3 regions of the Nesiotobacter zosterae genome follow, and region 3 is predicted to be linked to each of the others. Evidence: riboswitches for the same ligand, from Rfam matches in the RefSeq annotation. Region 3 holds a riboswitch; each other region holds the start of a gene.
The links. Region 3 has a riboswitch for thiamine pyrophosphate ahead of Q3Y58_RS17665 (ABC transporter permease). Riboswitches for the same ligand answer to the same signal wherever they lie in the genome.

Region 1 (3,271 bases), on a different contig from region 3:
AATGGCAACGTTCCGCCTTTGGCTCTGCACGCTTCTTCTCATCCTGCTGAGCGGCCCCTCACTTGCTCAGCCAGATTTCTCATTCAGCACCGCAAAAAAGCATCTTGAGCGCTCCATCTATAAAGAAGTGTCCGAGCGCACCAGCTTTTACTGTGGCTGCAGCTACTCCGACGAGAAACAAGTAGACGCGGCGTCCTGCGGCTATGAGCCTCGCAAGAATGCAAAACGCGGCAGCCGGATCGAGTGGGAGCACATCGTGCCCGCTTCCCGGTTTGGCAAGGACCGGGTCTGTTGGAGCGAAGGGCATGAGGCCTGCGTCACTTCAAAGGGCAAGACCTACAAGGGGCGTCGATGCTGTGGCAAAGTGGATGCTGAGTTCCGAGCCATGGAAGCCGACCTTCACAATCTTGTCCCCGCTGTTGGCGAATTGAACGGAGATCGTTCCAACTTCCGCATCTCTTCTTTGGAAGGCGAGCCACGCGCTTATGGCGCTTGTGACTTCGAGATAGATTTCACGGCTAAGGTCATGGAGCCCCAAGAGGGGATAAGAGGGGACATCGCCCGAGCTTACCTTTATATGAATGCGACCTACAACATGCCGCTGACCGATGAGGAGCGCGACATGTACCTGAACTGGAATGAGATGGATCCGCCCTCCGATTGGGAGCTTGAACGCAACCAACGTATCCTTTTTATTCAAAACAACGCAAATCCGCTCATCGCGCCGGGTTCCTGATTTCGCAAGGCTTCGGTAACCATTCCTAGAGTGTTTTTGGGTTAGCTCGTGTCATGGCAAATCCTGCAGATAACACCGACCAACTGCTGATCATCGCGCAACCGGACCTGAACGCCGGGATTGATGATTGGCTTGATCATCTGGGGTCAGAACGGCGGCTTTCAGAGAACACACTGGAAGCCTATGAGCGCGACGTTCGCCAATTCCTGCGGTTTTTGACGGATCATTTGGGCGGCGCGCCTGCCATCAACGACCTCAAGGACTTGAGACCGGCCGATTTCCGTGGCTTTCTGGCCCGCCGTCGCCAAACCGGGGCGCAGACCCGCACTCTGGCGCGCGGCCTTGCAGGTGTACGCTCATTCCTCTCATTCTTGGAGCGCCGGGGCGAGGTCAATGCTGCCGGAGCAGCGGCTGTCCGCACCCCGCGTCTGCCCCGCAGCCTGCCGAAACCCATCAACGTGGAAGACGCAAAAACGATTGTCAGCAAGGACTTAGCCTTTGAAGACACCCCTTGGGTGGAAGCGCGCAATGCCGCCGTCTTCACGCTGCTTTATGGATGCGGGCTTCGTATTTCTGAGGCCCTTTCCCTGACACCGGCAACAGCACCAAAGCCGAGCGACAAGTCCATTCGCATTCGCGGCAAGGGCGGCAAGGAGCGGCTCGTTCCTGTTCTGCCCGTAATTGTTGAGGCAATCGAAGACTACAAGGCTCAGTGCCCGCACACTCTGGAGCCAACGGGACCGTTGTTCGTTGGCGTGCGCGGCGGCAAGCTGAACCCGCGCGCGATCCAGCTCGCCATGCAGAAAATCCGCGGCGCTCTTGGCCTGCCGGACACGGCGACGCCCCATGCCTTGCGCCACTCCTTCGCAACGCATCTGCTTTCTGGCGGCGGCGACCTGCGCTCCATTCAGGAATTGCTTGGCCACGCCAGCCTTTCAACCACGCAGATTTATACGGAAGTCAACAGCGCTCGCTTGCTTGATGCATATGACAAGGCGCATCCACGTCGGTAATCCTCACCTTTCGGGCTGAAGCCCGTTGAATTTCCGGGGTTTCACACCTAGTCTATTCCCTGTGAACCGGGGTGCCCGAAAGGGCTGAGATTAGACCCGTATGACCTGATCTGGATAATGCCAGCGAAGGGAGCGATCACAAACTTAGGCGGCAAACACGCTTGAGCCCTCTTCTTTCTCGCTCTCCTCGCTCACAAAGGAAGTATCGATGAACCTGATCGAGAGCGCTTGTGAGACCCTCACCAAAATTCGACAGACCAGCCCGCTGGTCCACAACATGACCAATATTGTGGTGGCTAACACCACTGCGAACGCTTTGCTCGCCATTGGCGCTTCCCCTGCGATGGTTGATGGCCCTGAGGAAGCTCCTGAACTGGCTTCGGTAGCAGGCGCGCTGGTTGTAAATGTGGGTACCGTGACCCCCGCGCAGGCAGAAGCCATGAAGCTGGCCTGTGCCGCTGCGCAAAAAGCTGGCCGCCCCTGGGTGCTGGATCCTGTGGCTGTTGGCGCACTGACGTTCCGCACCAACCTTGCCAAAGAGCTGCTGGCCTTCAAGCCTACCGTCATTCGGGGTAACGCCTCCGAGATCATGGCATTAGCCGGCGAAGGTTCAGGCGGAAAAGGCGTTGACAGCACCGACAGCTCCGAGGCGGCGCTGGTTGCGGCCAAAACACTGGCCAGAACGAGCGGGGCCGTGGTCGCGGTCTCCGGACCAACCGACTACACCACTGACGGAGAACGTACTCTGACCGTGAAAAATGGCCACGAGCTCATGCCGTTCGTGACGGGTCTCGGCTGTACTGCAACCGCCCTGACCGGTGCTGCGGTTGCCGTGGCAGAAGACAAGCTGGAGGCCGCGGCGCATGCGCTGCTGTTCCTGGGTCTAGCTAGCGAAACTGCCGCTCAAGACACGGCAGGGCCTGCCAGCCTCCAGGTCGACATCATCAATCAGCTTTATCACCTGACGCCTGAGCAAGTGAAGGAAGCCGGCAAACTGGATAGTCTCTGATGCCCCAAATTGACCTTTCCGTCTATCTCATCATTGGCCCTCAGGACTGCCCCGGACAAGATCCGGTGGCCGTGGTGGAGGCGGCAGTGAACAATGGAACGACGCTGGTGCAGCTTCGTGACAAAACTGGCTCTACTCGTGAGCAAGTTGACCTTGCGCGGCGCATGATGGCTGTTCTGGAGCCAAAGGGCATCCCACTCATTGTAAATGATCGGGTCGATGTTGCTCTGGCGGTAGATGCGCCCGGCGTTCATGTGGGCCAGAGTGACATGAGTGCTGCCGATGCGCGCCGTCTGATTGGCCCCGAGAAGGTCTTGGGCCTTTCCGTTTCAAGTCAAACAGATCTTGATGCCGCTGATCCGGCAATTCTGCAGTATCTTGGCATCGGCGCTTGCTATCCAACCGGCTCCAAGGCCGACGCCGATGATGTTGGAATCAAGTCTTTCGGTGCGCTCACCGCGCAAAGCAGCCTTCCTGTGGTGGGAATCGGCGGAATCAACCACAGCAATGCCG
Region 2 (3,271 bases), on a different contig from region 3:
CACGAGTTCTCCCGCCGCATACAAACGGACGCGCATACGACCATTACTCATGGTGTTGATGCGGTCACATACCCGCTGAGCAGAAAGACCAGGCCCCGGCAGGCCCTTCGGCCATGAAGTCACCATCTTCCACTCGATCACCGCCGCGTTTTGCTCTTGCGCCAATGCAGGCGCAGCCAGCGCCGTTCCGGCTACGGCCCCCGCTCCTACCAGACTGAAAGTCTGGCGGCGCGTCATACCGTTTTTGTTGTATTCTTCAGTCATCTCTCGGACCTTCTACCAAAACTTATAGAAGTGGTGCACAGGGCCATGCCCTTCGCCAATTTCAAGTGTGTCCGCCATCTCAATCGCACCGCTTATGTAGGCTTTCGCCGCTTCAACAGCCGGGCTCAGCGCTTTTCCCTTGGCCATTTCCGCCGCAATTGCAGCGGACAGGGTGCAGCCTGTGCCATGGGTGTTTTCGGTGGCAAAACGTGGAGCTCGAAGCCATTTAGACTGCTCTGCGGAAAAAAACAAATCCGAGGCTTCATTATCGTTACCGTGACCACCTTTCAGAAGCACGGTTTTCGCGCCCATTTTCAGAAGGGCCGCCGCCTGCCGTTCCATATCCTCGGCATTTTGGGCCGGATCATCACCCAAGAGGAAAGCAGCCTCCAGAAGATTGGGTGTGATGATGCTCGCACGCGGAAACAGAAGCTCTGTCAAATTGGTACGCGCTTCCGGTTGGAGCAGAACGTCACCGGATGTCGCAACCATGACAGGGTCGAGCACCACCTTCTTGCAGTCGTACTGATCAAGCTTGCGGGCAATCTCCGCGATGATGTCCGGCTGCGACAACATACCGATCTTGATTGCCTTCACGTCCAAATCCGACAGAACGGCATCCAGCTGCGCGCCAACAAAGGCGGCTGGCACGGAATGAATACCGGTCACACCCTTGGTGTTTTGTGCGGTAAGGGCAGTCAGAACACTGGCACCATAGACACCGAGAGCGGAGAATGCCTTCAAATCCGCTTGAATACCGGCGCCGCCGCCTGAATCCGATCCAGCAATAGTCAAAGCGATTGCAGTCATTGGTCCCCTCAAATCTCCTCGGTGTGTTCTTGTTCTAATCTTAGCACTTGCTCAAACTGATCCCACTCCAATGTGTAGAGGGTATCAAGCAGCGCTGGAGTGAAGCTCCCCGGCCCTGTGCTTGCCTTGTGTGCAATCTCCCCGGCGACAGCAAAGACTGCGGCCGCACTCAAGGTGGCCAGCAAATGATCCTCCTCAACGGCGCAGCACGCGGCCACAAGAGCCGCCATGGAGCAGCCCATTGCGGTAACGCGGGTCATCACCTCAGCCCCATTTCGAAGGCCCAGTTGGGTGCCCTGCCGGGAAATCCTATCAACGGCCCCCGTGCAAAGCACCACGGTTTGCAACGGCAAGGTCAGGCCCGCCTTTAAGGTCTCCAGTTCACCTTCGTTGGCTTTGAGCACGCTTGGCCCCTGAGCCAACTGCGACATCGCATAGTCCGCACGGAATGGAGATCGGTCGACCTTTACAGGATCGAGCACCCAGGGGATGCCCTTCTCTGTTGCAACAGCGGTAGCTGCCGCCATGCTGTCGCGTCGTCCCGCGTCAAGCGTCCCAAGATTGACGAGAAGCGCATCGGCAGACCCAGCAAAGGTCTCCACTTCTTCCCGCGCAATGGTCATGGAAGGTATCGCGCCAGCTGCTAGCAGCACGTTGGCCGTCAACTCCTGTGCCACAACATTGGTCAAGCAATGTACCCTTGGCACATGCTGGCGCACGCGCGCAAACACATCCCAAATGTTCTTTGAGTGAAAGTCAGTCATCGTGTCCACCTCCGAAGGAATGGCCTGAGGCGGCAAGGCAATATCGTCATCCCAATTCCCTCCGCCGGTACAAGCCGGATCAGGTTCAAGGAGTTGGTCCAAAGACCTCTCAGCCACCGCGGCACCCCCATGAGACTGTTTATCGGCCTAACAAAAACAACGTAGGAACACAATGCAAAATGAAAACGTGCTAAAAGCTGCTCACAGAACTCGGTCGAAGCCTCTGGTATGGCTTGCGTTTCAAAAGGGAACACGCTCAGATGTGCGCTGACTCGTGAACAACGCGACGTGGGGAGCAAGAGGACTTCAGAATGACACCGTTCTTCGTGATGATTAAGTGCAAGCTTGGTGAGACCTACCGGGTTGCCAACGAAATCGCAGATGCAGAAATCGCTTCGGAGGTTTACTCCACATCAGGTGACTTCGACCTGATGGTGAAGTTTTACATTGAAGATGGCGAGGACATTGGTCACTTCGTCAGCGAGAAGGTCCATCAGTTCGAAGGCATTCAAGACACCAAGACAATCATCACCTTCAAGGCATTCTAAGCAAGAGACCGGCACAGGCCGGTCTTTTTCATCAGGACTTGGAAGGAGTGGACGCGCGCCCCGGCCTGGTGCGCTCGAAACCCAACTTCCGTTCTCGGTAAATGACGAATATGCCTGCCGAGATCACAATAGCTGAACCGACAAGCACCTCCGGTGTTGGAACTTCAGCAAAAATCAAAAAACCGAACACGATCGCCCAGACCATATTGATGTAGTCGAAAGGCGCCACGGTTGAGGCATCGGCAAAACGATAGCTTTGTGTAAGCAGCAACTGCCCAATGCCGCCAAACACGCCTACACCGACGAGAAACAGCATATCCAGCCAGGAAGGCATGACCCAGGCAACATCAGGGTAGACCCAACCCAACGGCAGCGTGAGGAACGACATCCCCGTTGAAGCCATGGTGAACCAAAACACGATGGTCGACGTGCGTTCTGTCTCACAAAGCTTGCGAACGGTAATCATCGCAACAGCACCAAAAAACGCCGCCCCGAACGCGAGTAGGACGCCAAGGTTCTGACTGAAGGTATCACCCGAGCCCTGCCCCATATGCGGCAACACGGTGATAATAACTCCGACAAAACCAACGGCCACCGCGCTCCAACGGAAGATGCGAACCGTTTCTTTCAACACCAAGGCAGCCAGCACAACAACAATAAGCGGCGCAGCAAAGCCAATGGCGGTTGCGTCGGGCAGAGGGATCAAACTCAATGCCCAGAAGTTGCAAACCATCGCCGTTACCCCAATTACAGCACGTGAAATGTGGGTACCAGGCCTGTTGGTCTTTGCAGCAATGATCAATTGGCCATTCACGATCATCATGATCAGGATCGGAATCATGCCAAAGAAGTTGCGCGCAAACACCACCTGAGTGATAGGCACAT
Region 3 (3,271 bases):
GGATCTGACTCGGCCCAACCAGCGCCTGCCGAAGAGCCGGAGGAACCTGCCTCCAACAAGAACACCGACCGTCTTCTCAATGATGACGGCTCTCAGGTCTCACCAGACGCGCGGGCTGTGTCGACGCAGCGAGTCACTTCCGTGAGCCGGGATGTTACCAATCCGGGCTCTGGTGCTGAGGCAACGCCGCCGCCAAGTCAACCAGTGACGCCACCAGACATTCCATCGCCAGATGAGGTGGATGCGGTACCGGTGACCACCAACTCTGTGCGCCCTGCAGAAAGCTTGACAGCTGAAGCCGAGCAAACAGCGGTTGCGCAACAGGGCATCCTTTATGAAGAAGCGGCCAATCCGGGCGAGTCAGGGACCGCGTCTCGGGGCAACGTCATGTGGTCGCTGGATCGGGGCGACAGCGCTGGCAGGATCGTCAAGGCTGTTGCGGTTATGCCAGATCGCAATGTGACCATTACCATGTCGATCAAGCCGAATGCAGACAACTCTTTGCCTGCAAGTCACTTGCTTGAGTTGAGATTCGATCTGCCACGAGACTTCGCCGGGCAGGGCATTGCCGAGGTGCCGGGCATTATCATGAAACCGACCGAGCAGGCCCGGGGCGAACCTCTGGCCGGTGCTGCGGTCAAGGTATCCGACAACTTCTTCTGGATCGCGCTTTCTGATGCCGAGGCTGATCGGGTGACGAACATGAAGCGTCTTGAAGAGCGTGAGTGGATCGACATTCCATTGCTCTACAACAACGGCAAGCGCGCCATTCTGACCTTTGAAAAAGGTGTTTCCGGCAATCGTGTGATTTCACAAGCGCTTGAAAGCTGGAACTAGCTCGCGAAAAATTATATTCTAAAACAAGGCGTTGGAGAGGTTCTCCAGCGCCTTTTTCTTTTTCTGCTGCGTATTTCGCTGCAGCTGCCCTTGAAAATGCCGGGGGAATCTATAGGTTCTTGCGTATCCGAGGGGTGCTCCTTGTTTGGAGCTGAGATGGTACTGCCGAACCCTTAGAACCTGATCCGGGTAATACCGGCGAAGGGACTGGAACCTGAGCCTCTTTATTCCCGGGTCTCCGTAGCTGACGTGCATGTAGGTGCACAGAAGGGAGATCCACATGATCCAATCTTGTAGCATTGCCAGTTGCTGTGGCCATGTCCGAACGCGTTGTTTCCGGGCAGTGGTTTCGCATCGCGGTGCCACATCTTGCGCGAGGACGCGCTGATGTGGCTGGTGTCCAGAGCCTTGCGTATCCTCGCGGGTATCGCGGTTTTTGTTGCATTTTGGGAAGCGGTGGTTCGGGTTTTTGCCCTGCCATCCTTCATGCTGCCATCTCCTATAGCTGTGTATGAAGCATTCACTCAGCAGTGGTCGTTTCTGCTGTACCACGCGTCGATCACCGCAGGTGAAACGGTACTCGGTTTCATCTTCGGTGTTTCAGCGGGCGTTCTGCTGGCGTTGATCATGAGTTCCTCAGAGATCATGCGCCGGTTTCTGTTGCCTCCCATCACCGCAACGCAGTCTTTGCCTGTGTTCGCCATCGCGCCGCTTTTGGTGCTGTGGTTTGGTTTTGGGCTCGCGTCAAAAGTGGTCATGGCAGTTATTGTCATTTTCTTCTCGGTTACATCCACGTTCCATGACGGCTTGCGGCGAACTGATCCGGCTCTGCTGGATTTGGGGCGGCTCTACCGCCTGAACAGGTGGCAGCGTTTGCGATACATCCGCATTCCCGCTGCGCTACCAGCTCTGGCGTCCGGTATCCGTATTGCCGCCGTCTTTGCGCCCATTGGCGCAGTGGTGGGGGAGTGGGTTGGAGCCAAGGGAGGCCTTGCCTTCATCATGCTCCAGTCCAACGCGCGCATGCAAACAGACACCATGTTCGCAGCGCTCATCCTACTTGCCATCATGGTTCTTATCCTGCGCGGTCTCGTCGAGCTGGCGGTCGTGCGCCTTATTCCCTGGCAACAGGAAAAAACTTGAGAAAGGCTCTGCCCATGAAGCGTTTCATCGCTTTGTTCATTGCCGCCATGCTGGCGGGTAGTATTCAGGTGCAAGCGAAGGAAAAGCTCACCGTCTTGATGGACTGGTTCGCCAACCCGGACCATGCTCCCTTGGCTGTGGCGCAAACCCGCGGCTTCTTCGAGGCGCATGGTCTGGAAGTGGAGTTGATTGAACCCGCTGATCCAGCCATGCCACCCAAGCTGGTTGCTGCGGGTCAGGGGGACATCGCCATCTCTTATCAGCCTGTTCTGCATGCACAGATCGACGAGGGCATGCCGCTGTCGCGTATCGGGACGTTGGTGGCAACACCGCTCAACACCTTGATTGTGTTGAAGGATGGCCCCATCAAGACACTTGAAGACCTCAAGGGCAAGCGGGTTGGCTACTCCGTTTCCGGCTTTGAAGACGCAATGCTTGGCGCCATGCTGAAGCAGGCTGGGTTGACCATCGAAGACATCGAGTTGATCAACGTGAACTTCTCCTTGTCTCCAAGTCTTCTGGCCGGACAGGTGGATGCCATCATTGGGGGATATCGGAATTTCGAGCTGAACCAGCTTGAAATCAAAGGGTCTGCCGGTCTCGCCTTCTATCCGGAGGAGAACGGAGTTCCGGCCTATGACGAGTTGATCCTCGTCGCGCACAAGGACAAGGTGGATGACCCGCGCTATGCCAAATTCATGGCCGCGCTGGAAGATGCAACCGTGTACCTGATCAATCACCCGCAGGATTCTTGGCAGGCATTTTTGGAGCTTTACCCAAATCTGGATGATGAGCTGAATCGCCGGGCTTGGGGCGATACGTTGCCGCGCTTTGCCAAACGTCCTGCAGCGCTGGATGAGGGGCGCTACGAACGCTTTGCCAACTTCATGCTGGAGGCTGGTTTGATCAAGACCGCGCCGCCGGTTGAAAGCTATACAGCGGTTATTCGCTAAAAGAAAAAGCCCCGGTCGCTCAGCGGTCCGGGGCTTCTTAACCTGGTTGTGTGCTGGAAGATTATCCAGCGAGCAGAGACTGTTGCTGCTCTTGAGCCTGTTGGGCAGATTGCATGACCGCCTTTTGAACTTTCTCAAAAGCCCGGACCTCAATCTGGCGCACGCGCTCGCGGCTGACCCCAAACTCCTCGGAGAGTTCTTCAAGCGTCAACGGCGATTCTGAGAGCCTGCGTGCCTCAAAGATACGGCGCTCACGGTCGTTGAGAACGCTCATGGCGTCTTTCAGCATGGAGCGGCGGGAATCGAGTTCTTCCTGCTCAGCCAGAATGCTCTCTTGG

Region 1: it holds a riboswitch for thiamine pyrophosphate, as region 3 does, so the genes downstream of both, thiM (hydroxyethylthiazole kinase) here and Q3Y58_RS17665 (ABC transporter permease) in region 3, are expected to answer to the same signal.
Region 2: it holds a riboswitch for thiamine pyrophosphate, as region 3 does, so the genes downstream of both, Q3Y58_RS11090 (hydroxyethylthiazole kinase) here and Q3Y58_RS17665 (ABC transporter permease) in region 3, are expected to answer to the same signal.

Annotation. Positions count from the first base shown of each region.
Region 1 covers NZ_JAWXVZ010000001.1:177,556-180,826, reverse strand. Annotated here, with positions in the region: gene Q3Y58_RS00850 (endonuclease) at 2-736, shown strand; gene Q3Y58_RS00845 (tyrosine recombinase XerC) at 790-1,749, shown strand; TPP riboswitch at 1,807-1,896, shown strand; gene thiM (hydroxyethylthiazole kinase) at 1,958-2,758, shown strand; gene thiE (thiamine phosphate synthase) at 2,758-3,271, shown strand, end outside.
Region 2 covers NZ_JAWXVZ010000006.1:249,915-253,185, reverse strand. Annotated here, with positions in the region: gene Q3Y58_RS11100 (TRAP transporter substrate-binding protein) at 1-264, opposite strand, end outside; gene thiD (bifunctional hydroxymethylpyrimidine kinase/phosphomethylpyrimidine kinase) at 277-1,074, opposite strand; gene Q3Y58_RS11090 (hydroxyethylthiazole kinase) at 1,083-1,838, opposite strand; TPP riboswitch at 1,878-1,977, opposite strand; gene Q3Y58_RS11085 (Lrp/AsnC ligand binding domain-containing protein) at 2,150-2,386, shown strand; gene Q3Y58_RS11080 (DMT family transporter) at 2,418-3,271, opposite strand, start outside.
Region 3 covers NZ_JAWXVZ010000014.1:31,352-34,622, reverse strand. Annotated here, with positions in the region: gene Q3Y58_RS17670 (hypothetical protein) at 1-837, shown strand, start outside; TPP riboswitch at 958-1,062, shown strand; gene Q3Y58_RS17665 (ABC transporter permease) at 1,225-1,980, shown strand; gene Q3Y58_RS17660 (ABC transporter substrate-binding protein) at 1,995-2,933, shown strand; gene rpoH (RNA polymerase sigma factor RpoH) at 2,995-3,271, opposite strand, start outside.